Regions from separate parts of the Bradyrhizobium sp. Leo78 genome, predicted to be linked through region 3. Evidence: predicted binding sites of a transcription regulator. Region 3 holds the regulator's gene; each other region holds the start of a gene.
What was found. Region 3 encodes LexA, which represses DNA repair genes until DNA is damaged. Its sites were predicted from a motif close to TGTTCNNNNTGTGTTCNG; they were not measured.
Positions count from the first base shown of each region.

Region 1: a site for LexA is predicted at 8,767-8,784, ahead of AC5ZG1_RS34170 (ATP-dependent Clp protease adaptor ClpS). Genes of this name have one in related genera too.
Region 2: a site for LexA is predicted at 6,546-6,563, ahead of AC5ZG1_RS30280 (helicase-related protein). Genes of this name have one in related genera too.

Region 1 covers NZ_JCAMOT010000038.1:62,737-72,746, forward strand. Annotated here, with positions in the region: gene AC5ZG1_RS34135 (bifunctional aminoglycoside phosphotransferase/ATP-binding protein) at 1-999, opposite strand, end outside; gene AC5ZG1_RS34140 (zinc-dependent alcohol dehydrogenase family protein) at 996-1,979, opposite strand; gene AC5ZG1_RS34145 (Hsp20/alpha crystallin family protein) at 2,125-2,598, shown strand; gene AC5ZG1_RS34150 (AAA family ATPase) at 2,800-3,336, shown strand; gene AC5ZG1_RS34155 (CYTH and CHAD domain-containing protein) at 3,448-4,953, shown strand; gene AC5ZG1_RS34160 (DUF763 domain-containing protein) at 4,966-6,222, opposite strand; gene AC5ZG1_RS34165 (alpha-ketoglutarate-dependent dioxygenase AlkB) at 6,310-6,885, opposite strand; gene AC5ZG1_RS34170 (ATP-dependent Clp protease adaptor ClpS) at 7,008-8,735, opposite strand; gene AC5ZG1_RS34175 (Tex family protein) at 9,031-10,010, shown strand, end outside.
Region 2 covers NZ_JCAMOT010000030.1:37,589-47,598, reverse strand. Annotated here, with positions in the region: gene AC5ZG1_RS30300 (FAD-binding oxidoreductase) at 1-927, shown strand, start outside; gene AC5ZG1_RS30295 (CarD family transcriptional regulator) at 996-1,781, opposite strand; gene fdxA (ferredoxin FdxA) at 2,186-2,524, opposite strand; gene AC5ZG1_RS30285 (RNA-binding S4 domain-containing protein) at 2,678-2,947, opposite strand; gene AC5ZG1_RS30280 (helicase-related protein) at 2,975-6,442, opposite strand; gene AC5ZG1_RS30275 (DUF3108 domain-containing protein) at 6,857-7,636, opposite strand; gene rpmB (50S ribosomal protein L28) at 8,077-8,382, shown strand; gene AC5ZG1_RS30265 (hypothetical protein) at 8,628-9,707, shown strand; gene AC5ZG1_RS30260 (hypothetical protein) at 9,707-10,010, shown strand, end outside.
Region 3 covers NZ_JCAMOT010000014.1:682-10,691, forward strand. Annotated here, with positions in the region: gene AC5ZG1_RS18995 (HAD-IA family hydrolase) at 1-366, shown strand, start outside; gene AC5ZG1_RS19000 (molybdopterin molybdotransferase MoeA) at 376-1,587, shown strand; gene lexA (transcriptional repressor LexA) at 1,789-2,490, shown strand; gene AC5ZG1_RS19010 (hypothetical protein) at 2,784-3,209, shown strand; gene AC5ZG1_RS19015 (hypothetical protein) at 3,350-3,571, shown strand; gene AC5ZG1_RS19020 (ComEC/Rec2 family competence protein) at 3,581-5,869, opposite strand; gene AC5ZG1_RS19025 (MFS transporter) at 6,270-7,598, shown strand; gene AC5ZG1_RS19030 (SPW repeat domain-containing protein) at 7,753-8,115, opposite strand; gene AC5ZG1_RS19035 (hypothetical protein) at 8,367-8,549, shown strand; gene glnA (type I glutamate--ammonia ligase) at 8,665-10,010, shown strand, end outside.

The DNA.
Region 1 (10,010 bases), on a different contig from region 3:
CGGCGCGATCAGCTTGCGTGCGAGTTCGAAATACGACTGCGCATCCGACAGCACGGCGGCGCCGCCGCCTTGCGCATGCTTGGTCAGGAGCACGTTGGCTCTGATTGCCGCGCGGATGGACAGGAACAGCGGCAGCAAGGCAAGCGCGCCGGCGTTCTGCTGCCACGTGGCCTGCAGATAGGAGTTCAACAGCCGGTTCGCGGCAGCACGGTTGCCGAAATGCAAGAGGTCCATCAGCGGAAAGGCGAGGTCATAGAGCACATCCGTGGTGGCGATGACGGGGTCGAATTCGATCGCATCGAACAGGCGCGGCTTGCCATCGATCATCACGATGTTGCCGAGATGCGCGTCGCCATGGCATCGGCGCACCCTACGAGCGGCGGCGCGCTGCTTGAGAAGCACCTTGTTCTTGGTGAGCAGATCGCAGCTCAGCAGATGCAGGCGCTCGACCTCGGCGCTTGCAAGTGCGGGATGGCTGCGAAACGCTGTCGTGTTGCGCTCGATGATGCCGGGGAGCGAGGCGAGCCAGGTCTCGCCATCCGAAACCGGTGCGCTGTCGTGGGACGCGGCGATCGCCTCGGCCAGCGGTTCGGCGAGTTCTGGCGTGATCTCGCCTCGTGCCGCCAGATGGTCGAGCGTCTGGTTCTCGTCGAACCGCGCCATCTCGACCGCCCACTCGATGACGTCTCCCTTGCCGCCGATTTCGGGGCCAGCTTCGCCTTCCGTGATCGGTACCACGCCGCGATAGATTTCCGGCGCGAAACGCCGATTGATGGCGATCTCCTCCTCGCAGGCGTGCTTGCGTTTGTCGAGCGAGGAGTAATCCAGATAGGGCAGCCGCACCGCACGCTTGACCTTGTAGACGCGGTCGGGCTTCAGGAACACGATCGAGCCGTGCGTGTCGATGCGACGGGTACCATGCCCGCCGGACGGCTTGCCGAGAAAATCCAGCACGCGGTCCTGGTCGGTCGTGCCTTGATGCGAGGACGGTGGCGTCATGGCCGCAGCACCGCCGCGCCGACCAGATTGCCACTGCGCAGGTGCGCCAGCGCCTCATTGGCCTGATCCAGAGGAAAGGTGGTCGTCGTCGTCTTGATGTTCGCCTCGCGCGCCACTTTCAGAAAATCCCTGCCGTCCTGGCGTGTCAGATTGGCGACCGAGACGATCTGCCGCTCCTCCCAGAGAATATCATAGGGAAAGGACGGAATGTCCGACATGTGGATGCCGGCGCAGACCACGCGGCCGCCTTTGCGTAACGCACGCAAGGCTTGCGGCACCAAGGCGCCAACTGGCGCATAGATGATGGCGGCGTCGAGTTCGGCCGGCGGCCTGTCGCCGGAAGCGCCCGCCCAATCGGCGCCAAGCGACAGAGCGAGTTGTTGCGCCTCCGTATCGCCGTCGCGCGTGAAGGCGAAGATCTCGCGGCCTTGCCAGCGCGCGACCTGAGCGATGACGTGGCCCGCCGCGCCGAAGCCGTAGATGCCGAGGCGCTTGCCGTCGCCGGCCATCATCAGCGAGCGCCAGCCGATCAGGCCGGCGCAGAGCAGCGGCGCCAGCGCGACATCGTCGCCGTCCTCGCCGAGCGGAAAGCAATAGCGCGCATCGGCGATCAGGTGGCTCGCAAATCCGCCATCGCGGGTGTAGCCGGTGAAGCGCGGATGGTCGCAGAGATTCTCCTTGCCCTCGCGGCAATAAGGGCAGGTGCCACAGGTGAAGCCGAGCCAGGGCACGCCGACGCGCGCACCTGGCGCGAGGCCGTCAACGCCTTCGCCGAGCAGATCGACCCGGCCGACGACCTCGTGACCGGGAATGATGGGATAACGGATGTCAGGCAATTCGCCGTCGACGACATGCAGGTCGGTGCGGCAGACGCCGCAGGCGGAGATCTTGACGCGCACCTCGCCCGGTCCGGGCGACGGATCGGGCCGCTGCTCACGCACGAGCGGCGTGTTGGGGGCCTGAAGGACCATGGCGTACATCAACAACACCTCTCTGAGGCCTCAAGGGAAACGTTGGTTCCAGTCTGCCGCGCATACTCCGGGTCTCGCTTGATTTCGCTCAACGCCCGTCCTTCGGACAGGCCGTAAAGTTCCAGCGCCAGTTCGGCTTACATAGGAGGCAATCATGATCAAGCCTATGGTGCCCGTGACCACTGATCGCAATGTCGCCCGTCGCGAAGCCAATCCATTCGCGTACCTGCAGCAGGAAATCGATCACCCGTTCGAAGGCCTTTCCCGCAACTTCCCGGCCTTCGCCGCGGCCGGCAGAAGCCTGCCGAGCATGGATGTCAGCGAGACCGACAAGGCGATCGAGATCACGGCGGAACTTCCCGGTCTCGAGCAGAAGGACGTCGAGCTCAATCTCACCGACAACCTTCTCACCATTCGCGGCGAAAAGAAGAACGAGCGCGAGGAGAAGAGCAAGGATTACCACCTGGTCGAGCGAAGCTTCGGCTCGTTCGCGCGCTCCGTCGAATTGCCGCCGGGTGTGAAAGCGGAAGATATCTCCGCTGAGATCTCCAAGGGCGTCCTCAAGGTGACCGTGCGCAAGCCCGAGCCGAAGCAAAGCAAGCAGATCGAGATCAAGACGACGTCGTGATCCGGAAGGTAGGGGCGACGGAGGCGGGCTAGACGTCGTCAAACCGGCTCCGTCATTCCGGGCGATGCGCAGCTTCGAACCAGGAATCCATTTCACCACTTGCGCACGCGGCATAATGGATTGCGGGCGCGCGCGTTGCGCGCCCCGGAATGACGAGTCGCTGGAATCGCTGAACGTTGCGCTATATGCTGCAGCGCGATGATCGATGGTACAGGCGAAGTTCTTATCCTTACCGGTCCGCCAGGATCGGGAAAGACAACCACGGCAAAAATCCTTGCCCACGAGCCGGGTATGCCCAAGGTGCATCTTCATGCCGACGATTTCTGGCATTTCATCAAGCACGGTGCGATTCCGCCCTATCTGCCGGAGGCGCACGAGCAGAATCGGAGCGTGGTTCGTATCCTCGCAAACGTGGCGGAGGGATACGCCAGAAGCGGCTATTTTGTTCTCCTGGATGGCATTTTCGGGCCGTGGTTCCTGGAACACTTCCACGCACTCAGGGGCACTCTGCACTACATCGTTCTCAGGCCCCCGCTTGAGATTGCCATCCAACGCTGTCGCGCGCGCGGAGGCGATACACTGACCGATGCGGAACAGATCACGGTGATGCATCAGCAATTCTGCTCGTTGGGAGATCTCGAACGGCATGTACTCCAAACCGACGGATATGACCCGGAACTGACAGCGCGCGAGGTGAGCAGGGCGGTGCAGAGCGGAGCGTTCCGATTGCCTGGATGATGGGGTGCTGTGCTGGAACGATGATTGCCGGGCCGCGGCACTCTTCACCGTTCTCGGCGTTGTAGCGCTGGGACTTGCGCAGTCCGCATCCAACAGCAATACGGAGCAAGCATGGCTGTCGAGACGGAACTGAAATTCCGCGTCGCCGCGCGCGACCTCAAATCTCTCGCCGGCTGGCGCATTCCCGGTGGAAAAATGGGTGAGCGATCAGACAGCGATCTTGTCTCGACCTATTTCGATACCGGGAAACACAAGCTGAAGAGTCGCGGTCTGACACTGCGCGTGCGGCAAAACGGCAGCACGAACATCCAGACGATCAAGTCGGCGAACGGCGCGCAGTTTGGCCGAGGCGAATGGGAAGCGGAGATCAAGGACGACGCGCCGGACCTTCGTGAGGTCGACGACACGCCGCTCGAGCCGCTCGCCACCGGCAAGCTACGCCGTAAGCTGAAGCCTGTGTTCAAGACATCGGTTCATCGCACCATCGTTCCGGTCCGGACCCGCAGGAGTGAGATCGAACTCGCCATCGATCGGGGAAAGATCGTTGCGGGTCACCGTGCGAGCCCTATCGAGGAACTCGAACTTGAGCTGAAAAGCGGCCGGCTCGCTGACCTGTTCCGTATTGCCAGAGCGATCGAGCAACGGTTGGGAGCCGAACTCGACTTGCGATCAAAATCGGACCGCGGCTATGGCCTCGCCGAGGGCAGGGAGGAACAGGTCGTTTTCGCCGAGCCGATCGAGCTCCCCGCCGACATGACGGCGGGCGAGGCATTCCGGGTCATCGCCCGCGCGACGGTTCGTCATTTCTCTGGAAATGCGGATGCGGTCCGCAATCTTGACGCGGAAGGTGTTCATCAGATGCGGGTGGGTCTCCGCAGACTCCGCGCGGCGATCTCGCTGTTTTCGAAGGTGCTGCCTGGTGCCGGGACGGGAGCCGCCAAGCGCGAGCTGAAGTGGCTCACGGCTGAGCTCGCGCCTGCGCGCGAAATCGACGTGTTCATCAGCGAGCAGGTCGAGCCGGTCACGCACGACCGCGCGCTGAGCCGCGGCGGCAAGGCCATCAAGGACGAGTTCGACGAGAAGCGCGCCCATGCCCTTACACGGGCGAAGAGGGCGGTGAGCTCGATACGGTTCCGCAGGCTGCTGGTCGACACGCTGGAGTGGGTCGAGTCGAAGCCGCCTTCGGCGAACGAGCATATGGACGTTCCGATCGAAAAATTTGCGGCTGACGTCTTGCACCGTCGCACCAGGAAGGCGCGCAAGCAAGGCCAGCACCTTGACCGCCTGTCGCCGCGCGCGCGGCATAAGCTCCGGATCAGGATCAAGAAGATCAGGTATGCGGTGGACTTCTTTAAGTCGCTTTTTCCGGCCAAGCGCGAGCAGAAGAGACTTAAACGCCTGTCCGGCCATCTCAAGAAGATCCAGGATGCGCTTGGCGCGCTGAACGACTTTGTTGCGCATCGGAAGATGGCCATGGCAGCAGCGCTGCAGGCGCCGCGCGAGAACAGGCGCGCCCGCGCACTTGCGGCCGGCGTGGTGGTTGGCCGGGAGGACAAGGCGATCAGGCCGCTGATGAAGGTCGCCCTCAAGGAGGCGCAACGGCTGCAAGTGGCGTGAAGCCGACGGCGTCTATGTCGATTTGCCCGGCGTCGCGCGTTTGCTGCCGGCGATCTCCGCTTCCCATCCGAACACCGAGCGGCCGCCGAGCGCGGGCGATCGGTTGCGCTCTTGCGCGACGAACGCATCGAAGGATGGGCCGGTTGCGGTTCGCTCCAAGAGGCGCGCCTGACTGTCGAGGCGCTTCAATGCCTGCATCTCCTCGTCGCGGCCAAGGCTCGCCTGCTGCACGGCGGATTTCAGCACGCGGATGGTCTCGTCATAGACCTTGATCGGCACCGGATAGGGATGGCGGTCCTTGCCGCCATGGGCCAGCGAAAACCGCGCGGGATCCTTGAACCGGTAGGGCGCGCCGTGGACGACCTCGGCGACCATCGCGAGCGACTGCACGGTGCGCGCGCCGACGCCCGGCGTCAGCAGCAATTCCGGAAAATCGCGCGGGCCGCATTCGGCGGCCGCCGCCAGCGTGCCGTGCAGGCGGCGCGTGAACACGTCGCTGGCGCGGACGTCGTGATGCGCGGGCATGATCAGATGCGGCAGCTCCGGCTGCGCCTCGGGCTGCTTCGACAGCGCGGCATATTCGCGCGCGATGCCGTCGGGCCCAAGCGCGCCGAGCAGATCGAGCTGCGCCGCGCGCGATTGTTCGGCGCGATGATCGGTCAGGTTGATGATCTCGCCCTGCGCGGGACCATCGATGGCGCTGTGCGGCTCGTCGACGAAGCTCTTCAGAGTTTCGGAATGCCAGTGATAGCGGCGCGCCTGCCGCTTGTCGCCGTTCATGCCCTGCTGCACCACGGTCCACTTGCCGTCCTCGGTGACGAAGAACCCGTGCAGATAAAGCTCGAAGCCGTCCTGGACGGCGGCGCTATCGACCTTGGCCACCAGCCGGCTGGCACGCGTCAGCGCGACGCCATCGAAGCCGGTGCGTTCGCCGAGCGCGGTCAACTCGTCCGGCGTGCGGCGCGAGTTGCTGCCGCGGCCGCCGCAGACATAGATGCCAAGCTCGTCTTGCAGCGGCGCGAGCCCGCGCTTCAATGCGCCGATCACCGAGGTGGTGATTCCAGAGGAATGCCAGTCCATCCCCATCACCGCGCCGAAGGATTGGAACCAGAACGGATGGGCGAGCCGCTGCAGGAACTCCTCGCGCCCGTAATGGTGGACGATCGCCTGCGTGATGATCGCGCCGAGCGTGGACATGCGCTGGCCGAGCCACGCGGGCACGCGCCCGTTATGGAGCGGAAGATCGGCGCTACCGGTTCGTCGTGCCATGAGGCTCCTGGTGCTGAATCAGGTGGAGTATAGCAGTTCTTGCTTCACCTCTCCCATAGGGAGAGGTGATCGAAGCGTCCCTCGCGACTAGTCCCGCATCGTGCGCAACGTAATGGAATAGCGCGGCGCTTCGACCGCTGGGATGCTGTGCTCCCAGATTTGTCTCGCCTCGCCCGAGAGCAGGTAGATCGATCGGGGCTGCGCCTCCAAGGTGAAACGTTCCCACTTGTCGCCGGCCGGGCGGCGGAAGCGGAACTTGCACGGCGATCCCAGCGACAGGCCGAAGACCCGCTCGTAATGCGGCTTGTCGCGATGCCAGCCGATGCCGACGCCGGTCTCGTATTCGGTGCAGAGCGCCTGGGCGATCTCGGTCCGTGGCCCGCCGAAGGCCTCAACCTGCTCGATCAAGGGGCGGAGCCAGTCCGGGATGAAATCGGCCTCGCGCATCCGGCGCTCCGTATAGTCGTAGCGGAAGCCGAACGAGGCCACCCGCCGCTTGCCCTGATATTGGCCGAACTGGAACGGTTGCAGCGGCAGCGCAGCGATGCGCGCGATCAATTCCCGCTCGACGTCAGGCGAAATGAAATCGGCGGCATAGCGCAATCCCTCCGGCGCTGATGACGCGGAGAAATTGTCGGCAAAGAGGGCGAGCTGCTCGGTCAAGCCGGCGGTCCTTATCTCGGCCTGCAGGGGCACCACCTAAATATAGGGCGGAGCAGCGCGACATGAAGGGGCGCGGGTAGCATCGCCGGACCAGGCGCGATGGCCCTTCACGCGGGCGTGCGTTACTCCGCGGCCATCTCCTGCGCACCGCCGAGCAGTTTCACATTGAGCCGGCCGCCGGCGAACAGCATGTCGTCGAGCGCCTCGTCGATGTCGGCCGACATCACCGACTTGCCGCCGTCGCGGGCGATGCTGGCCTGTGCGAGGCGCCGCATCAGCTCCTTGATGAAGGCGGCGCTGACGCCGTCCGTGCGCCGCACCGCTTCATCGACGGTGGTCTCCTCAAGCGGCAGGTTCTTGCCATAGAGCCGCACGAGCTTGCCGCGCCCGATCGCATCCGGCAGCGGCACCTCGATCGCCTGGTCGATGCGGCCGGGCCGGCCGGCCAGCGCGCTTTCGAGCTCCTCGGGTCGGTTGGTGGTGAGCACGAACAGGATGTCGGCATCCTCCTTCAACCCATCCATCTCGTTAAGCAGCTTGTTGAGCAGCGATTCCTCGCACGGGCCCATCAGCTCGCGGTCGGTGGCGATCAGGTCGACGTCCTCGATCACGACCATCGTCGGCTGCAGCAGCCGCGCCAGATTCATGTAGGCTTCGAGCAGCCCGATCTGTTCGGCGGTGATGATCAGTGTCGTATGTCCCGGCAGGTTGGTGGCGAGGTAGCGGATGGTGTGAGTCTTCCCGGTGCCCGGCGGTCCATAAAGCAGGATGCCCTTGCGCGTCGACTGGCCAAGCCGGCGCAACGCGTCGCGGCTGCCGACAAAGTTCAGGACGTTGCGCTCAAGCAGTCTCAGGGTCGGTTCGTGCAGGATAACGGCCTCGCGATCGACCGGCGGCAACCGGTGCACAGTTACGCCCCTTGAACGTCCGCGATACTCGGCCCCGCTGTCGAGCGAAAGAATCTTGCCGCGATAGGAGCGTGCTGTCTGCACCGCTTGCTCGAGTTCCGAAAAACAGCGCTGAACGAAGGTGTCGCCGGCCGCGCCGGTCGGCACCGCGATCTCGATTCGGATCGCGTCCTCGTTGCGGGATTCGCGATAAATGGACAGCAGCACCGCGTAGCGAAGCTCGCCGGCGCGGCACAGCCACAATCCGTTGTTAAGACATTTCACCGCCGCCGGCTCACCGACATCGACTTCATAATATTGCGGCGGAGCGATCACCGGCGCATTGCGCCCGTCGTTCATCAATCCCGCAAAAGTCAGCGTCTCGTAGCGATATTCTTCGTGAACGCCGAAGAAGTGGATCGGTGAGGAGAGCAGTCGATCCAGCGCGACCTGAACGTCCGCACGCATGTGACCCGGAAAGCCGCGCGCCCGCGTCACGAGCTGGTTGCGTGGAATGCCCGCAAAATGCCAATCGATCGCGACGTATGTGTATCTGAATTCTTCGCCCTGCAATTTTTCGGATGCATCCCTTGCCGCGAGCAGGCAGTCGCTGCAGAGGCAGGCAATCTTGTCGTCGAGTTGCACCTCCTGCACCGGCGGCGGCGCGCCGCACAGATCGCAGGGACCGCTGGTCCTTACCGCTTCGCTGGTAATCTGAAGATCATGCCCGGCTGCGTTGATGCGCTGTTGCGCTGTTTTCCATAGCGCTGCCGCGACCCGGGACGGATAGGGGCCACAGGTGGCGTTGCCCTGCTGGTCGATCTCGGCCGCGAACAGGATGGCCTCCCGCTCCGACTTGCCGAACACGGCGCGCAAAAGCTCTCTGACGAACTCTCGAGGCGTCTCGTTATCGTTGTGGAAGACAAATTGAAACGATTCGGCGCCGGTATACCCGTCGTCCATGAAATACCTCTTGCGCGCAACTTAAGATCGAAAGAACAAAAAAAGAACATCATGAAACCTGCCGTTCGTCAAGCAGGCCAAACTGGAAAATGTTGGGAGCGCTTCGCTGGAGAGCCATTCGACACATCTTCGGCAGATTGACGGCGCACAGACCGCGATACCGATTCGCCGTTGCGCGCGGCCGCGCTTGTGAACTGCCTCTCTCTGCCGCTTGATCAAATCGGCGGGCATGGTCCATAAGCGGCGCCTTGCGACCGGCGGTTCGGTTGCTTCGAAGTGGTGCAGAGGGAATTGCGTGGCAAAGATTCATCAGCAGATTGCGCAGGAGCTTGGCGTGCGCGAGCAGCAGGTCGAGGCGGCCGTCACGCTGCTCGACGGCGGCGCCACGGTGCCGTTCATTGCCCGCTATCGCAAGGAATTGACCGGCGCGCTCGATGACGCGCAATTGCGCACGCTGGAAGAACGGCTGACCTATCTGCGCGAACTCGAGGAGCGCCGCACCGCGATCCTCAATTCGATCCGCGAGCAGGGCAAGCTCGACGCCGCGCTCGAAGCGCAGATCATGGCTGCCGACAACAAGGCGCGTCTCGAGGATATCTATCTTCCCTACAAGCCGAAGCGTCGCACCAAGGCCGAGATCGCCAAGGAGGCCGGGCTCGAACCGTTGTCCGAGCTGTTGATAACGCAGCCGCAGCATGATCCGAAAGCGCAGGCGGCAGCCTTTGTCGATGCCGACAAGGGTGTGGCCGACGTGGCCGCGGCGCTGGAAGGCGCGCGCGCGATCCTGGTCGAGCGCTTCGACGAGGATGCCGATCTGATCGGCGCGCTGCGCGAGGAGGTGTGGGCGAACGCGCGCATGGTCTCGACCGTGCGCAAGGGCAAGAAGACCGAGGGCGAAAAGTTCAAGGACTATTTCGACTTCAGCGAGCCGCTGCACAAGCTGCCGTCGCACCGCATCCTGGCGCTGTTCCGCGGCGAGAAGGAGGAGATTCTCGATCTGCAGATGCAGCCGGAGGCGGAGCCGCCGGTGGCCGGCGTGCCCAGCGCCTATGAACTGAAGATCATGAAGCGTTTCGCCATTTCCGATCTCGGCCGTCCCGGCGACAAATGGCTGATCGAAACCGTGCGTTGGGCCTGGCGCACCAAGATCCAGGTGCATCTCAACATCGACCTGCGCATGCGGCTGTGGACCGCGGCGGAGACCGAAGGCGTGCGCGTGTTCGCCTCCAACCTGCGCGACCTCCTGCTGGCGGCGCCCGCCGGTGCGCGCGTGAC
Region 2 (10,010 bases), on a different contig from region 3:
AACCTCATCTCGGCCGACGTGGTGACGGCCGATGGCGGACTCGTGCGAGCGAGCGAGGCCGAGGAGGCTGACCTGCTCTGGGCGCTGCGCGGAGGCGGCGCCAATTTCGGCGTCGTGAGCTCGTTCGAGTTTCGCCTGCATCCGGTCGGCCCAATGGTGCTCTCTGGACTCATCATCCATCCCTTCGCTCGGGCGAACGAGCTTCTTGCGGGCTATCGCGACATCGCCGCCAAAGCGCCGGACGAACTCACGATCTGGGTGGTGCTCCGGCAGGCGCCGCCGCTGCCATTCTTGCCTGTCGAAATGCACGGCAAGGAAATCGTCGCGTTCGCCGTCTGCTACACGGGCGGCGAGGACGAGGGTAACCGCGCCCTGGAACCGTTGCGCGCGCTCGGGGAGCCGGTTGCCGACGTGATCGGCATGCAGCCTTTCGCGAGCTGGCAGAGCGCGTTCGACCCGTTGCTCACGCCCGGAGCCTACAATTACTGGAAGTCGCACAATTTCGCCGAGCTCGGCGACGGCCTGCTCGACGCCCTCGTAAGCCATACAAAGAGCCTGCCGACCGGTGAGAGCGAAATTTTCATTGGTCAGCTTGGCGGCGCCACCAGCCGCGTGGCTGTCGACGCGACGGCGTTCCCCCACCGCGACGCCAGATTTGTCATGAACGTCCATACGCGGTGGCGTGACCGCGGCGACGAGCAACGCTCGATTAGCTGGGCGCGCAGGTTGTTTGCTGAGACTGCGCCGTACGCAACCGGCGGCGTTTACGTCAACTTCATGCCGGAGGATGAGAGCGATCGCGTGTCCGGCGCCTACGGCCCGAACTACGCTCGTCTCGCGGCGCTCAAGGCCCAGTACGATCCCGGCAACCTGTTCAGGCTAAATCAAAATGTTCTTCCGGCCGCCGCGCAGCGACCGGCCGCCTGACAAGGACGCAAAAACAAGAAGCCCGGCCGCTCGGCCGGGCTTTTCGTTGCAAATCTTGGGCTGGCTGCTTACGCCGCCTCGTCGGCCACGGTGGCGTCGTCGCTGTCGCCGTCGAGATCGTCGGCGTCGCCTTCACCGTCGCCGTCCTCGGCGCCGGCTTCGGCCTTGGCTGCGCCACGGCGCGGGCTCTTGGCGAGCTGGCTCTCGATTTCCTTGATCGCTTCGGTCTCGGTCGAGTGCTGCACGACCGCGATCTCGCGCGACAGCCGGTCGAGCGCCGCTTCATAGAGCTGGCGTTCGGAGTAGGACTGCTCGGGCTGCGATTCCGAACGATAGAGGTCGCGCACCACTTCCGCGATCGCGACGATATCGCCCGAATTGATCTTGGCTTCGTATTCCTGCGCCCGGCGCGACCACATCGTGCGCTTGACGCGGGCACGGCCCTTCAGCGTCTCCAGCGCCTTTTTGACCAGAGCCGGGTCGGACAATTTGCGCATGCCGACATTGGCGACCTTCGCGGTTGGGACGCGAAGCGTCATCTTGTCCTTCATGAAGCTGATGACAAACAGTTCCAGCTTGGCGCCCGCAATCTCCTGCTCCTCGATCGCGAGGATCTGGCCGACGCCGTGAGCCGGATAGACCACGAATTCGTTGGCCTTGAATCCCTGACGCTGGGTCACGACCTTCTTCGGCTCCTCGACGCGCGGGGCCGCGGCAACCGGCTTCGCAGCCGGCTTGACGGCGGCCTTCGGCGCAGGAGCTGCAGCCTTGGGAGCAGTCTTGGCGGCGACTTTCGAAGCAACGGTCTTCTGGGCTGTCGCTTTCGCGGCAGTTTTGGCAGTCTTTTCTGGCATCACGCTTCTTTTGTTCTTCGAGGACTTTGTAGCCGCAGCCTTACGGGCTTCCTTCACGGACGCCCTGGCACGACCCTTGACTGCGCTGCGGGCAACTGCAGCGGCTTTCTTTGACGATTTGGAAGCACTCTTTTTACGCGTTTTCTGTGACACAGCCTGCGCGCGGAAACTGCCACGCCCCTGTTCGGTGTTTTTGCGGAAACGAACGGGGCCAAAGATCAGGATGGCCGGGTTCGGCTCTGACAATGTGCCCAATATAGCACATTTTCCGCAAAAATCAATGATTTAGGGCCGAATCCCGTCGCCTGCCGGGGCTGACGGTCATAACTCTGTCAACAGGGTTAAACGACGGCGTGCTTCTCCGCCTGAAAACGGTCTCGATCCGGCCAGGGACAGCGCGCGAATCAGTCGCCGGTTCCGGGATTGGTAGAGAAATATTTCTCGAACTTGCCATCCTGCCCGTCGAACTCCTTGGCGTCAGGGGGCGAGTCCTTCTTCTGGGTGATGTTTGGCCAGCTCTTGGCGTATTCGCTGTTGACCTCGAGCCACTTCTCCAGGCCCGGCTCGGTATCCGGTTTGATCGCATCCGCCGGGCATTCTGGTTCGCAGACGCCGCAATCGATGCATTCCTCGGGATGGATGACCAGCATGTTCTCGCCCTCGTAGAAACAATCGACGGGGCAGACCTCGACGCAATCGGTATATTTGCACTTGATGCAGTTTTCAGTGACGACGTAGGTCATCCAGGACTCCGAACCAAAGACTCCGAAAGCGGATTCATTCTTTGAAAGGCTTGCGTTTCAAAAATTGCGTAGCGCAGGAGAACCGCTGCTGCAAGATAAGCAAGCCGGTTTTCGGCGCCGTCTTTCGGGCAACTGATTGCCTGCCCGAGATAATCACTCGGGGCGGCTCTGCAAATCCTCGTACAGCACCCGCGCTGCCGTCGCATCGCCCCGCCGCTCGGAGAAGCCGATCACCTTCAGCACGCGCACGCTGCGATCGAGCGCGATGGTCAGCACGTCGCCCGGTTTGACCGCGTGCCCGGGCGCACTTTCGCGCACGCCGTTGATGCGGACATGGCCGGCCTCGACCAGCGCGGCGGCGCTGGTGCGCGCCTTCACCACCCGCGCGTGCCACAGCCATTTATCGAGACGCTGGCGCTCCAATCGGCCTCATTCCTGGGTTGGCGCGGCTCAATCCTTGCGGTTACCGGCGAGCTGCTCCTTCAACGCCGCGAGTTTTGCGAACGGCGAATTCGGATCGATCGCGCGTTCGCGTTCGCGCGGCGCCGAACTCGCATATTGGCGGAGCGCCGGGCCGCTCTCGCGCCCCTTGTCGCGGCCGCCTTTGTCGCGGAAATCACGGCCGCCGCGCTCGCGGTCGCCACGGTCGCGATCCTTGCGGTCGCCGGAGAATTTATCGCGGCGGCGATCATTGTCGCGGTCGCGGCCCTTGCCCTCGAAGCGCTCGCGGCGCCCGCCTTTGTCCTCAGGCGGGGCGCCATTGCTGGCGGCCGCAGCTCCCACGGGCGCATCCTCGCGCGGTTTGCGGAATTCGTGATGGCGGCGACCACGGCGCTGCTGGTCGCGCTGGGCGCCATCGGCAGCTTCACCCGCTGCGGCGGCGCCCTGTGCGCCCTCGCGCGGCTGATGGCGGTGGCGGCTGCGGTCATGGCGCGGGCGACGCTCCTCGGAGCGGCCGCCGGGGCGCCAGACTTCGACCAGTTGCGGCTCGGCCGGGGTCTCGGCTGCGGCCGGCTCGGTAACGGCGTCGGCTGGTACAGCTTCCTCGGTGCTGGCTGCAGCCTCGGCTGCGGCCGTCGGCATCGGCTCTGCCGTCGCGTCGGCCGGGACCTCTGCGGGAGCGGTCGCGTCCGCCTGCACTACGGCAACGGGCTCCGCTTGCGCCTCGATCGCCTCAGGCTCCGGCTGCGGTTCAGCCACCGGCTCTGGCTGCGCCTCGATCACTTCAGGCCCGGGTTGCGCTTCGGCCACGGGCTCTGCGGCGGCAGCCGCTGGTTCCTCGCTCGGCACCGGCGCCAGGGTGACTTCGGGCAGCAGCGCAGCGGATGGGCTGGGCTCGGGCAGCTCGGCGGATACTTCTTCCGCCGGCGTCTCCGCCGCAGCCTCAGCACTCGCTTCCACCGCCGGCGTCTCGACGGACACTGCCTCGACCACTTCCACCGGCTTCGGCGGCGGGGGCGGGCGGCGCTCCATGCGATAGCCGAGCGCGCGCAGGACCGAGGCGAAATCCTCGCCGGCCGAGCCGGTGAGCGAGGTCATCGCCTGCGTCACCACGAAGCCGCGGCCGTCGAACGCGCCCGCAGGCTTCTCGCCCGGCGCGCCCTCGCGCCAGGCCAGTGCGGGACGGATCAGATCCGCCAGTCGCTCCAGGATGTCGACGCGCACTGCCCGCTCGCCGCACTGCTTGTAGCCGAGCACGCGATAGGCATCGCGCGGCAGCCCCTTGTCGATCGGGAACGAGGTACGCCCGCTCGACGCCAGATGCTGCACGTTCGACAGCGCCGACAGATCGACATTGTCCTGCTTCTCGGCCCAGAGCAGCGAGGCCAGCGCCCGCGCCGCCGGCTTGAGGAGCTGCGGGAAGTAGATGTGATAGGCGCCGAAGCGGACGCCGTATTTGCGCAAGGTCGCGCGCGAGGGCTGGTCGAGATCCTTCATCTCGGACGCGATCTTGGTCCGCTCCAGCACGCCGAGAGCTTCCACCAATTGGAACGCGATGCCGCGCGCAATCCCCTGCAGGTCCTCTGCCTTCGACAGGTCGAACAGCGGCCCGAGCAATTTCGTAATATGCGTCTTGAGCCAAAGATCGAGCCGGTTCTGCACGGCCTCGCGCGGCGCGCCGGTTAGCCGCTCGTCGGAGATGATGCGGAGGCGCGGATGCAGCGCGTCGTCGGCCGCGGCGAGTTTGGCCACCGCATCGCCGGTCCAGCGGATAGTACCGTCGGAGGTTAGCACGAAGGTTTCGTCCGGCGCGGCGCTCAGTTTCTCGGCCCGCGTATCGATCTCGCGCGCCAGCACCTGCTGGGCTGCGGCCTGCAGCGCCTTGGCATCTGAGCCCGCTTCCGCCGCGTCAGGCGCAAAAGTGAATCCGTCGAGCCGGCCGATCACATGCCCCTCGACGATGACTTCGCCGGTCTTGCCGATTTCAGTATTCAAAACAGAGTTCTCCCGCAGGCGGCGCATCAATACACTGGTACGCCGATCAACGAAACGCTCCGTGAGCCGTTCATGCAGCGCATCGGACAATTTATTTTCGAGCTCGCGCGTGATCCCCTGCCAATGTTCGGGATCGGACAGCCAGTCCGGCCGGTTCGCCACAAAGGTCCAGGTGCGCACCTGAGCGATCCGGCCCGACAGCGTGTCGATATCGCCGTCGACGCGGTCGGCCTGATCGACCTGGGCAGCAAACCATGCATCGGGAATACGCCCCTTTTGTATCAGGAAACCGTAAACCGTGGTCACAAGCTCGGCATGGGCCGCGGGCGATAGCTTTCGGTAATCGGGTATCTGGCAAGTGTCCCATAGCCGCTCGACGGCGACAGCGCCATGCGCCATGTCGCGCACCTCGGCATCGCGCGCGGCGTGGTCGAGCACGCGCATGTCTTCCGCGATCGGCGCCCTCGTCAGCACTTCATGCGACGGCGGCAGCGACAACGAGACCTGCAAGCTGCCGAGCGAGGAGAAATCCAGCTTCGAGTTGCGCCATTGCAGCATTTTCACGCTGTCAAACGTGTGGTTCTGCAGCGCGTTCACCAGTTCCGGCTCGAACGGCGCGCAGCGCCCTGTGGTGCCGAAGGTACCATTGCGCGTCGCGCGGCCGGCTCTGCCTGCGATCTGCGCAAACTCGGCCGGTGTCAGGCGGCGGAACTGATAGCCGTCGTATTTGCGGTCGGAGGCGAAGGCGACGTGATCGACGTCGAGGTTCAGCCCCATGCCGACGGCATCGGTGGCGACGAGATAATCGACGTCGCCGTTCTGGAACATCGCCACTTGCGCATTGCGTGTGCGCGGCGAGAGCGAGCCGAGCACGACCGCTGCGCCGCCATGCTGGCGGCGGATCAATTCGGCGATCGCATAGACCTCGTCCGCCGAGAACGCGACGATCGCGGTGCGCCGCGGCTGCCGCGTGATCTTGCGGTCGCCGGCGAATTCGAGCGTCGAGAGCCTGGGCCTTGTGATGATGGAGGCGCCGGGCAACAGCCGCTCGATGATGGGACGCATCGTCGCAGCCCCGAGCAGCAGCGTCTCGTCGCGCCCGCGCCGATTGAGGATACGGTCGGTGAAGACATGCCCGCGCTCGAGATCGGCCGCGATCTGGATCTCGTCGACCGCAAGGAACGAGACATCGAGATCGCGCGGCATCGCCTCGACCGTCGAGACCCAGAAGCGCGGCGACTTCGGCTTGATCTTCTCCTCGCCGGTGATCAGCGCGACGCTCTCAGGCCCAGCGCGATCGGCGATCTTGTTGTAGACCTCGCGCGCCAAGAGCCGCAGCGGCAGCCCGATCAGCCCGGACGAATGCCCAAGCATGCGCTCGATGGCCAGATGCGTCTTGCCGGTATTGGTCGGCCCGAGCACAGCCGTGACGCCGGCGCCGGGCGCGCGCTCATGGGCGAAGGGAGGAGAGGAAAGAGCCATGATTTCGAGGTGCTTTTCTTGATGCTTTTCTTGGAGATGAAAGAAAGCGCGACTAGGAAAATTGTCTCAGATTGCTACACGGCGGATGCCGCCGCTTAAGCTTCGGAACGAGTTGAGAACGAATCGCGGCCGAATCGCAGACTCCACCTGTGTTCTCCTCCGTTCACCGCAACATCTCGTGTCGGCATTTCAGTTCCAGCACCAAATCGGGTTTAGCAGCGATCACGATGACAGCGAAATTGTTAAAGCCGGAGTCGAATCAGAAGCGGCAAAGAGTCAACAGGATTCACGCCCTCTCCGTCATTCCGGGGCGTCCGCAGGACGAGCCCGGAATCCATCGGGCCGCATGCGCCGGAGGAGAAATGGATTCCGGGCTCGATGCTTCGGATCGCCCCGGAATGACGGAGCACGACCTCACTGCGTCTTCGCCACCCGCGGTGGCATGGCAGACGTCACGAACGACGTCGCCTCCAGCATGGCGAGCCCGAACGGCGTTGGGATCTTGACGCGGAACGGGATCAGGATGCGCGTGCCCGCGATCGGCACGAAGGCGATCTCCATGTTGCGCGCTTCGGCGAGATATTTGATCACCGGGCGGTCGGGGATATAGCCCGCGATCGGCGTGAAATAGATCGCGCAGACCAGCGCCGGGCCCTGATAGCCCTTCTCCGCCTTGACCATCTCCACGCGCTTGAAATCGAGCTTCAAATCGTAGCGCAGCCGGCCGTCGAAAATGCCCGCGCTGGTGCGGCAGCTATCCGGGCTCATCAGCTCGCCCGTGCCTGGCACCCGGAGCAGCGAGCCGGTCATCGGATCGAACACGTTCTTCTTGTGGGCCTCGGTGACCGGGATCCGGTTCGGATCGACCGGCGGCTCCGGCTCGATCACGGTTTCCTTGATGCTGCCGCCGCCCAGCGCCATCCGAATGATCTCGGATTTCTTGTAGCTGTTGTAGTTGACGGTATAGCCCGCCGCCACCAGCGCGCCATTGACCACGCGCCCCTGGGATCCGCCCACCCCGCCAGCGCCAGCAAATGCCTTGAGCAGCCCGGAAGTGCCACCCTGCGCGATCGCGGAAAAGGTGTCTTCGCCGATCTCGATGGTCCAGCTTCCCTTGCCGACGGCAATACCGGCCAGCGAGGCCTCATACTGCGCATCCAGCCGGCCCTGCGCGAGCGCGCCCTCCGGCAACATCAGGAACAGCGCGCCGGCGCACAACAGCCAGGATTCCCTCACTGAGGGCAGAAAACTGCTGAAAATGCTCACAAACTTAACGATCCTGTCGTCGGCGCCGAAAGATCATCTAGGGAGAAATGACCGGCAAGCAACGCGGGCGAATACGGAACCACTTAACCAGCCTGAATACGCCCTTTATATGGTGTGTTAAACCGCTGAACGGCCTTGTGAACGTGCCGGTTTTGCGTGCCATAAGGTTTTACCGTTCGCGCGAGGAAAACGCGCCGAATTTGAGGGTTTCGGAACCAGGGAAAGTGGCTCTAAACCCGATAAAACCTTGACGCTTTGCACCTCACCCCCTATACGTCCGCGGTTCCTGGAAAATGGACGTAGGTTTAGACCCCCGCCGCGCGCGGCGCGCGCTGTTGGTTTAGCGGGGATGGAAGAGGATTTGAACAATGTCGCGGCGCTGTGAACTGACGGCCAAGGGCCCGCAAGTGGGCCACAAGGTGAGCCACTCGAACATCAAGACCAAGCGGCGCTTCCTGCCGAACCTCTGCAATATTACCTTCCAGTCGGAATCGCTCGGCCGCAACATCCGCCTGCGCGTCTCCTCGAACGCGGTGAAGAGCGTCGACCACAACGGCGGCCTCGACGCGTTCCTCTTGAAGGCGAGCGCCGCAAACCTCTCGCCCCGCGCGCTGGACCTGAAGCGCCAGATCGAGAAGAAGCGGACGGCGGCTGCGGAGCAGAAGGCGAGCTGAGCGCTCGCTGTATCAGAGTAGCGATTTGAGAGTTTGAGCGGCCGGGTCGAAAGACCCGGCCGTTTTTGTTTTGCGAAGGCAAAGCGACGCCTCGGCACGCTCTCCAAGCGCAGGTCAGAAAAATAGACCCGGCAAATACTCGCTCGTAGCGCGCTTTGCACAGAAAAATACAACCCCAACAATTGTACGAAGAAAGGCAAGACATCAATCTGCGCTGGGCACTGACGATTGGCTGAGGATACTTCATGGAAGGCTTCGATTTAGGCCGACTTAATCCCATCGCGTTCGAAAGACTTGTTCGAGCTCTCTGTTTTGCACAAATGGGGCCGGCAGGCACCGTCTACTCCGCAGGACCCGACGGAGGCCGCGACTTCACGTATGAGGGCACGATCAAAGGTTATGAGGGAAGGCGGTGGCAAGGCTATTTGATCATTCAGGCGAAATTCAAAGACCCGGTTTTGTCAAAGAAGGATGACATCGCTTGGGTGAAGGCTCAACTTGAAGAAGAATTGGAAAAGTATGTTCGACACGGATCAAGACTCAGAAAACCTGATTACTACATACTCGTAACCAATGTTCGCCTGTCCGGCGCTGACAACAGGACATCTAAGAAACAAACTTCGCGACAACAAAAAGGAGGCTTGACTAAAGCGCTAGAGCTCTTTGCGCCCTGGAAGACTCAGCTAAAAATTAGAGATTTTGATATTTGGCCACATGACAAAGTGGTTGATCTGCTCGTAGCCCAGCCATCGATCCGTCAATCGTATGCCCAGTGGACGTCTTCGGGCGATGTTCTCACAAAGGCCCTTCAACATTTCACTTCGATACGAGCCGACTTTGGAGAGGTAACAAATCGGTCCCTCAAAAACTCATTGCAACGGGACCAATTTGTCCGACTGCGAGACGCTGGAAGCGTCGGAGACCTGCAAATTCGAACAAGTCAGGTCATTGTGGACTTACCACTAGGCGGTACCGATGAAGATCACTATCAGCCATCGTCCGCGGACATACCCTTCGACGATGACGAGGAGGAGGAGAGCGACGTTCCACTCAACGCCATTGCCCAGCTAGTCAATCGTGCTCGCGAGAAACTTGATGCAGAAACGCTCGCGGCTGATGAAGAGCAGACAGATAGTGTCGAACGACATCGCCCGCGCAACCGTGTTGTGCTCATGGGAGGTCCAGGCCAAGGTAAACCGACAGCGAGTACGCGGGAGGAGCAGGAAGCCACTTTACGCCAGATCGATTCCGGCAGCTTGTACACAATTACCTTGCGTCGGAAGGTTTCACGGATGACGAACTGTCAAGGCGCGTTGACGAACTGATGCAACTCGCCACCCATCGGCTGGTGCTTCTATCTCAGCAGGTGGAAGGCACAATCAGCTTCGATGTAAGATCCTTGCAAGAATTCATGGCAGCGGCCGCAATTACATCGGGCGACCAGCTGATAATGGATCATCGTCTCTCGCACATTGCGGGGCATTCTCATTGGAGACACGTCTTCCAGATTGCCGCTAGTCGGTGCTTTGCAGAGGATAGCTTTCATTATCGCCGCCCAACGATCACCCAGATCACACGACAAATGGATTCGACAGAACCGGACATGATCGTGAGGAACGGGTCTCGTC
Region 3 (10,010 bases):
TGGAACGCGATCTTCGCCGGCGAGATGCCGGGAATCGCCGAGCACCTGGCGCGCGCCAAGACGCGCCTGCCGCTTTATGCGTTCTCGAACACCAATCCGCCTCATATCGAGCATTTCTCGACAGCCTATTCGGACGTGCTCGGCCACTTCCGTCAGATCTTCTTCTCCTCGACGATCGGGCTACGGAAACCTGACGCGGACGCCTATGATTACGTGATAAAGGCGATCGGCGTGCCGGCTTCGCGCATCGTGTTCTTCGACGATTCCGCCGAGAACATTCGCGGCGCACGGGCGATAGGTCTCACGGCCATTCACGTCACATCGCCGGATGATGTGACGAACGCGCTTGTCGCGCTCGGAATTTAGGAGTTGCCCGTGGCACTGATGCCGGTCGCCGATGCGCTTGCCGCGGTCCTCGCCGGCGCGGAACCATTGCCGGAAGAGATGGTCGCGCTCGATGCCGCCTATCACCGCACGCTTGCCCGTGACGTCGCGGCAAAACGTACTCAGCCGCCACTCGCGATGTCGGCGATGGATGGCTATGCGGTGCGATCCGCCGACGCCGCCGACTTGAGCGCGCGGCTGAAGGTGATCGGCGAAGTCGCCGCGGGCCGGCCGTTCGGTCGGGAACTTGGTCCGCGGGAAGCGGCACGGATCTTCACCGGAGGCGTCATTCCCGCCGGCGCCGATGCGGTCGTGATCCAGGAGGACGCCCAGGTCGATGGCGATCACATCACCATCACCGAGGCCGCTGTCGCCGGGCGGCATATCCGGCCCGCCGGCGTCGATTTCCGCGAGGGTGACGTGCTGCTCAGGCGCGGAAGCCGGCTGACCGACCGCGCGCTGTCGCTGGCGGCGTCGATGAACTATCCGGAACTCCCCGTGCGGCGCCGACCCAAGGTCGCCGTGCTCGCGACCGGCGACGAACTCGTGATGCCGGGCACCTCTCCGGGTCCAGGCCAGATCGTCTATTCCAACGGCTATGCGCTGCGGGCGATGGCGCGTGCGGAAGGCGCTGAAGCGATCGATCTGGGGGTCGCCGCCGACACGGTTGCCGCCACCACTGACGGCATCCGCCGCGCGCATGCCGCGGGCGCCGACATCCTCATCACCACCGGCGGCGCCTCGGTCGGCGACCATGACCTCGTGAAGCCGTCGCTTGAGGCCGAGGGCGTGACCATGGCGTTCTGGAAGATCGCGATGCGGCCGGGCAAGCCGATGATGCATGGCCGGCTCGGCGCGATGCGAGTGATCGGCCTGCCCGGCAATCCGGTGTCGTCCTATGTCTGCGCCTATCTGTTCCTGGTGCCGTTGATTCGGGCCCTGCTCGGCCGCTCGGCGATTCATCACGTGACGGAAAGCGCCCTGCTCGGCCGCGATCTCGCCGCCAACGATCAGCGCGAAGATTATCTTCGTGCGCTACTCGAAGAGCGCGACGACGGCACGCTGATCGCAACGCCGGTCACCAAGCAAGACAGTTCGCTGCTTGGGAATCTCACTGCGGCGCAGGCACTTGTGATCCGTCCGCCATTCGCGCCAGCCGCAGCAAAAGGCGCGCCTTGCGACATCCTCCGATTGCCTGAATGACGCGGCGACCAGCATCTACCGGAGCATCTCTGATCGCGTTCACCAGAAATTAAGTGGTTGCGGAACACATATCGAACATATAGTGTCCGTTCATGATTTGTTTCGAAACTCGCTGTCTACGAATGGGAGTGCGTGACTCCCGAGATCAGCTCTTCTCAAGTCTCGGATCGAACGACGCTACCAACCGGGGGAATGCTCGCGATGCTTACGCGCAAACAGTATGAACTTCTGCGTTTCATCAACGAACGGCTGAAAGAGGCCGGCGTGCCTCCTTCCTTCGACGAGATGAAGGACGCGCTCGACCTGCGCTCGAAGTCCGGCATCCACCGCCTGATCACGGCGCTGGAGGAACGGGGCTTCATCCGCCGCCTGCCGAACCGCGCCCGCGCGATCGAGGTGATCAAACTGCCTGAGCTCTCCGCTGCCGGCAACGGCCGCCGCGGCTTCACGCCGAGCGTCATCGAGGGCACGCTCGGCAAGCGCACGACCAGCGCGGCCGTGGCCGAAGACGATGGCAACCGTCCCGTCGCCGTTCCCGTGATGGGCCGGATCGCGGCGGGTACGCCGATCGAGGCGCTGCAGACCCGCAGCCACACCATCAGCGTGCCGCCCGACATGCTCGGCTCCGGCGAGCATTATGCGCTCGAGGTGCGCGGCGATTCCATGGTCGAGGCCGGCATCCTCGACGGCGACATGGCGCTGATCCAGCGTAACGACACCGCCAACACCGGCGACATCGTGGTGGCGCTGATCGATGAGGAGGAAGCGACGCTGAAGCGCTTCCGTCGCCGCGGCGCGTCAATCGCGCTTGAGCCTGCCAATGCGGCCTACGAAGTCCGCATCCTGCCGCCGAACCGGGTGCGGATCCAGGGCAAGCTGATCGGGCTTTATCGCAAGTACTGAGCCGACGAGGACGCAGCAGCTCGTCTGGTACTTTGGTGGGTGATCTGCCCTCAAGGACACTGACAAGAACGATTTAGAGTGATTAGAATAAGAGCCCCGGTAAGTTCGCCGGGGCACTCTCGATGCAAGGAGATGTGCGGCAGCGCCTCCTATCGTGTTTGTGAACGGCTAGAGGGCGCGGGCCGTACAAATGCCAAGAACGGAGCAGAGGCTTATAAGTTATCGTCCACTCTGATAGAGGCCTGCGCCTCTTCCCAGGCACGGGTCGGCTATCTCGAATGAGGAGCAATCCGATGTGTGACTATAGCCTGCATGCCGTGGCGACGCGTCCCGCCCAAGTTGGAGAGACGCTTATCACCACCACCTTCCGCGGCACTTCGACCCGCGGCTTCGCTTCGGAAAGCGATCCGACGGTCGCAGTCTGCATGCTTCCCGGAACCGAACTCGCGTTCGCCGATAACGTCCGCTACGACAATCGCTGGATCTGGACCAAGACGACCGGCTTCCGTGTCGGCAAGTTCAACCAGATCGATGCGCATATTCGGGATCGTCATCACGACGCGATCGAATTCCCCGATGGCAGCCATGTGCTGGTGACCCAGCTCTGCGAAGGGCAGCGGGCGACCGTGCTGCAATTGCCAGTGACGCATCATGTTGCAGAGCCGGCACCGAAGGCGGTCGACCAGCGCCCCGCGCCGAACCCGCTGTTCATCGGCTGAGAGCTTCGGGCAGCGTGCGCCGCCGGTCTCGGCCGGCGGGACGTTGCCGCGGGTGAAAAACAAAGTATTTCGAGCGGCCCCGGAGGCCATCCGGGGGCGCATGCGGTTTTTTGTTGAACTACTCGCAAGGGGCATGATCGGTGGTCACCAAGATCACATGGCAAAAAGCCGGACGGGTGGCCCAGCCCGGCCGATACATGTTCAGGTTCGGCTGGCTCACCGTCGCAGCGGAAGATCTCGCGATCTGGGAGCGATTTCCGGATGCGAGCTTCACGCTCGTGCAAGTGCCGTCGCATTCGGGCGGTCCGGACGAATTTCGGCTCGGCGCCTTCGAGCTGCCGGCCAGCGCCGGTGGAGATTGACGGGGGCGCTCAGTCTTCCGGCTGCAGGTCGGACTCGGACGGGGTCGCATCGATGGCGCGCGGCGCGGGTGCCCCTTGGATCCGGATCGTGGTCTCGGGTTCGCCTTCGCCTGACACCGCAGGCGACCACGGCCGGTCGAGGCCGGCGGGCTTGACCGCATCGATGACGAAGTCGTTCCGGTTCCGCCGCAGCGCCAGCCCGCCCTGCCGCCGCAGCCGCTCGGCATCGATGACCGCCGCCGCACAGCCTTGTGGCACCGGCCGTGCGGTCACGATCAGCACCGCCCGTTCGCAATCGTCCGCGAGCGCCTCGGATCGCCGCGTGAGCGCAACGAACGCGCCACCGGCCACAGAGGTCACGCAGCCGCTCTCATCGCAGGACACGCCCTCCGTGAGCGACGGGTCGCTTGCAGTGCGGGCATCGGCATCCGCGGCAAGCCACTCCTTGGCGAGAAACGCGTCCTTCGCGGTCCGCATCAGGTGCAACCGCCCGTCACCGCCGCGGACGGCGACATTGCGGCCGTCGCCGGAAATCAGGATGTCGGGTTGCGGCGCCCTCACCGCCCAGACCACCGCAATGAGAAGCACCGCCGCGCCGGCGAAGCGCAGCGGCGTGCGCAACAGCCCGAGCAGGATGACGCCCAGGCTCGCGGCGATCAGCGGGCCGATCCCGAACGCACTGACGTGGCCGACTGCGCCCGGCAGCGCGGCGACCCATTGCGCAACCACGATCATCCAGTCGATGCCGCTGCCCATGATCGCCCAGAACACGCCGTCGAAACCGAACGGCATCGCCAGCAAGCCGAGGAGCCCGGCCGGCATCACCAGCGCCGACACCACCGGCATCGCCGCCAGATTGGCAAGCACGCCGAAGGGCGCCACCCGATGGAAGTGAAAGGCGGCATAGGGCGTGGTCGCCAGCCCCGCTACCAGCGAGGCCAGCAGCAGCATCGCAATCTCGCGCCCGCCCCACAGCGCGATCCGCGCGGTCGCGGAATGATCGGGCGCGGCAAACAGATGCGGCATGCCAATCTGCACCAGCGCCACCAGCCCGAGGGTGGCCGCAAACGACATTTGAAAGCTCGGATGAACCAGCGCTTCCGGTGCGATCGCGAGCACGATCATGGCCGCGACGGCGAGCGTCCGGAACGTCACCGCGCGGCGGTCGACCATGACGGCGATCAGCACCACTGCCGTCATGAAGAACGATCTCTGGGTCGCGACCTCCGCTCCCGACAGCAGCAGATAGAAGGCGGCAGCGACCAGCGCCGCGGCGGCGGACCATTTCTTGATCGGAAAGCCTACAGTGAGCACCGGGAACAGTGCGAGCAAGGCGCGGACTGCGAAGAAGACCACGCCCGCGACCACCGCCATGTGATAGCCCGAGATCGAGAGCACGTGGCCGAGCCCCGAGATGAACATCGCATCATTCACCGGCTCGGAGATCGCATCGCGCCGGCCGGTCAGGAGTGCGGTCGCGATCGCGCGATTGTCGCCTTCGAGCACGTTGCGGATCCGCGCATCGATCGCATCGCGCATGCCTTGCATGAACGCCGCATAGCGCAGCGCAAATCCGCGGCCTTCCGGCGACGCCGTCGTCTTGATCGCGCCGAGTACGAAACCGGAGGCGCCGATGCCCTGGAAATAGAGATCGCGGCTGAAATCGTAGCTGCCGGGCCGTAAGGGAGCGAGCGGCGGCTGCAGCCGTGCCTTCAATTCGACGAAGCTGCCGACGTCAGGGGCAGTGCCCTTCTTCACCGACAGCCTGACACGCTCGAGCTTCGGCGCGCCGCGCTGGCTTTCGATGCTCGCGACGCGCAGCACGAAACGGTCGGTACGCTCGCGGATGTCACGTGTCTCGACAAATCCGGTGAGCGACACCGAAAACATCGGCCGCGCCAGCACGCCATGTGCGACCCGCGCGGTGCGCCAGGTGGCAACCGCAAAACCCGCCGCAACGGCGGCAATGATGACGGCGGCAGCGAACGCCTGCCGCCGCCTGAGCAGGAACGCGACAGCGCATAGCGCGATGGCGACGATGGCCGCGACCGACAGCACTGGCTCATGGTCGGCGGCGAAGTAAAGCGCGATGCCGCAGCCGAACGCGACCGGCACCCAGGGCAGAAGCCGTCCGGCGCCCGCTTCCGCCCGGACCCACTGGCGCAACGTCTCGACGATTGGCGGCCAGGCGCCGACGCCGATCGGGGCATAACCACCCGCCGGCGCCACCGCCTCGCGGGGCGGCCAGGTGCCGGCATAGCCGCGCCTGCCGCCCGGCGTCCTGCCCTCGTCCGACATCCTGCGCCCTGGAGTATTCCTGCTTCAACAAAGCTACCGGAACCGGGTATCCGCGGGATAGCGGAACAGATGCGGAATACGGAGGAAAGAACGCCCTGCCGGCGCGTTTCCGATCTTAGCGCTCCAAGCCCGATTGAGCCGAAAGTCTCATAAGGCCACAGTCCCATTGAGGATTAGACTACTCTCACGCCTCCACCCGGACAGATGGGAAAGAGGCAGTGGTGGCTCGCGGTTCGAAGACCGCTGGAGCCCTTCTCAGGTGGTTCAAGGCTTCCCTGAGACCGGCGTTGCGGACGCAACTCGCAAATCAGGCCTGTAGCGTCACGCATCACGCGCACTCCGCGAGCGAACAGAGCGCTGAAAAACGCGAGGAGAAGCCTTTGAACCGAAGGAGCAGCACATGGCAATTCAAGTACCGAGCGATTTTCGCCGGGTGATCGTTGCCGCGTCGGTCGGAAACATCATCGAATGGTATGACTTCTATATCTTTGGCAGCCTGGCCGCCGTTCTGTCGGTCAAGTTCTTCGAACAATCCCACCCCGTCGCAGCCCTGCTGAGCACGATCGCCCTGTTCACTGCAGGATTCCTGATCCGTCCGCTCGGAGCATTCCTCTTCGGATGGATGGGCGACCGGGTCGGCCGCAAGTACACGTTCCTCATCACGCTCACCGGAATGGGACTGGGAACGGGCGCGATCGGCCTGATCCCGACTTACCAGTCGATCGGTCTCACCGCCGCGTTCGTGCTGTTCGGGCTGCGCATGATCCAGGGCCTGTGCCTGGGTGGCGAGTATGGCGGCGCCATCACCTATGTGGCCGAGCATGTGCCCGACGACAGACGCGGCTACTACACAGGCTGGCTCCAGACCTCGCCGACGCTCGGGATCGTGGTGTCGCTGGCCGTGATCATTCTGACCCGGATCTATTTTGGCGATCAGGCCTTCAACGAATGGGGATGGCGCGTTCCGTTCCTGCTGTCATTCCTGCTGGTGGCCATCGCCATCTACATCCGCCTCCAGCTCCAGGAGACGCCGATCTTCCAGGAGATCAAGGCCCGCGGGCAGATGACCAGGAATCCCTGGAAGGAGGCGTTCCTTAGCTCGAACATCAAATACATCGGAATCGCCATCATCGTCCTGATCGGACAGGGCGTGGTGTGGTACAGCGGTCAGTTCTGGGCGCTGTACTTCCTGCAGCAGGTCTCCAAGGTGGACGCGCTGACCTCGTCGTACATCGTCGGGGCTGCGCTGCTACTTGCGACGCCGAGCCTGATCTTCTTTGGCTGGCTGTCGGACCTGATCGGCCGCAAACCGGTGATCCTGGGAGGCATGCTGCTTGCCGCGATCACCTATTATCCGCTGTATCTGTGGCTCGGAACGGTCACGCACCCCGGAAACATCAACTATCCGATCGCAATCTTCATCATCTTCATCCTCGTCTGTTACGTCGGGATGGTGTACGGGCCGGTCGGCGCGTTCCTTGCGGAGTTCTTCCCCAGCAGAATCCGGTACACGTCGGTGTCGGTGCCGTATCACATCGGCAATGGCTGGGGCGGCGGCTTGGTGCCGTTCATCACCTCGGCGGCTTTCGCCGCCACTGGCAGCGTCGGCTACGCGCTGATCTATCCGATCCTAGTTCCTGCGATCTGCTTCGTGCTCGCCGTTTTCCTGATGCCGGAAACGAACAAGACCAGCATCTGGGAGCAGGTCGAACCGAGAACCGCATCGTGACGCCCAATAGCCCTTGCCCCGGGGGCTACCAAGCCCTGTGGCGGGGGAATCCAACATCCGGCAGGAGCGGGTCGACACCTCTGCCGCAACAATCCCCTCGCGCCGGCCGCTACCGCGTAGCGGTCGGACCGATGGCTCGGCCAAACCCGCCTTCTCAGCCGGCGCGGTGATGCCAGCGATCGTGCCACCAGGCGGTGAAATCACGATCCGTCAGCAGCTCCCAGCCGGCCAAGAGGATCACCAGCATGCCCGACAGCACGCTGCTTACCGTCGCCGAGACCTGCTCGTAGCCGACCGTCCACGGTGCCAAGAGCAGAGCCAGTCCGAGCAGCATCTCTCCCCATTCCTCCAGATAGGACGGAATGACAAATGCCTCGACGGCAAACAGGATGACAGCCAACCCAAGCGCGATGGTGATCCAGACGGCCGCTCCGCCGAAGCCCAGGGCAAACGGCGACCCGACCAGCCACACACCCACCAACAAGCTGGCAACGTCCTGCCAGTGTTGAATGCGCATGACGCTCACCTCCCCTCTCCCATGCATATGGTCACGCGGCGCGGCGCCGGAAAGACATCCCGCCTGACCTGCGTTGTGTTGCGGCTCTCCGTGTTCCGGAGCCGCTTCCCGCCGCCCATCACCCGGAAAGCACGCTTGCAAGTGCGCCGCAGCAGGATGCAAACTGCTGCGCTCAATCAGGTGTCAACGTCTACGGCTCTCGGCCCGACCGGAATTCAAGGTTGCGTCCAGAACGAGAGGAGCATGACGCCATGCGAGAAATCGAAATCCACGATTATGCGCGGCAGCTCTTGGAAGCACATGGTGCCAAGGCCATTGCGGAAGCTGCGCAGAATGCCATCGAGCTCGAGGCAAAGGGCGAGGTCGAACTCGCCAAGACCTGGCGGCATATCGAAGACGCCATGAAGCTGATGCGCGGGCCGCACCAAAGCTGACGCTCCGGTGCGGCAACCGCGAACGTGGCGCAGGATTCGTCGCAAGCCGCTTTAACGCGCGGCGGAGCGACAACATGACCTCTAGTGACCGGCTCTCCATGACAGGAGCGAAGCCATGTTTCCCAGATGTACGACAGCCGAAGATCTCGTGAAGGCGATCACCGATGAGAAGGTGCAGATGATCGACCTGCGCTTCACCGACCTGCCGGGGGTGTGGCAGCATTTTTCCGTCCCGCCGAGCGCGGCGAGTATCGATGCTCTCAGCGAGGGCATTGGCTTCGACGGCTCATCGATCCGCGGCTTTCAGGAAATCCAGGAAAGCGACATGCTTGTCGTCGCAGATCCGACCACGGCTTTCCTCGACCCGTATTCGCTGGCATCGACCCTGGTCCTGATCTGCAACATCCGCGACCCCGTGACCGGTCAATCCTATAGCCGCGATGCTCGCTACATCGCGCAGAAGGCCGAGACCCATCTGAAGGGCACCGGGCGCGCCGATACGAGCTACTTCGGTCCGGAGGCGGAGTTCTTCGTGTTCGACGACGTCCGCTACGGACAGGGCATCAATTACGCCTTCCACGAAATCGATTCCGGTGAAGGCAGTTGGAACACGGGCAAGGAGGAAGTGCCGAATCTGGGCCACAAGCCGCGCCCGAAAGAAGGATACTTTCCCGTTCCCCCCACCGACAGCATGCAGGATCTCCGCGCCGAAATGGTGCTGACGATGGAAGAACTCGGCATCCAGATCGAAGCCCATCACCATGAAGTCGCGACCGGCGGCCAGAACGAGATCGACATGCGCTTCACCACGCTCACGCGCATGGCGGACAATCTGATGATCTACAAATACGTGGTGAAGAACACCGCGAAGCAGCATGGCATGACCGCGACGTTCATGCCCAAACCGCTGTTCGAGGACAACGCTTCAGGGATGCACGTTCACCAGTCGCTATGGAAGGGCGAGACCAATCTGTTCTACGACAGGGGCGACTATGCCGAGCTGAGCCAGCTTGCCCGCTACTATATCGGCGGTCTCCTGACCCACGCCTGGGCGCTGTGCGGGCTTTGCGCGCCCACCACGAACTCCTATCGGCGCCTGGTGCCGGGCTATGAGGCCCCGATCAACCTGGTCTACTCCCAGCGCAACCGCTCGGCCTGCTGCCGCATTCCGATGTATTCGCCGAACCCGAAGGCCAAGCGCGTCGAGTTCCGCTCGCCGGATCCTTCGTGCAATCCCTATCTGGCTTTCTCCGCGATGCTGATGGCCGGCCTCGACGGCATCAACAACCGGATCGACCCGGGCAGCCCGATCGACAAGAATCTTTACGACCTGCCGCCCGCCGAGGCGAAGGATGTGAAGTCGACGCCCGGATCGCTGGACCAGGCACTCGACGCGCTCGAGCGCGATCACGCCTTCCTGCTCCGTGGCGACGTCTTTACCGCCGACGTGATCGAAACCTG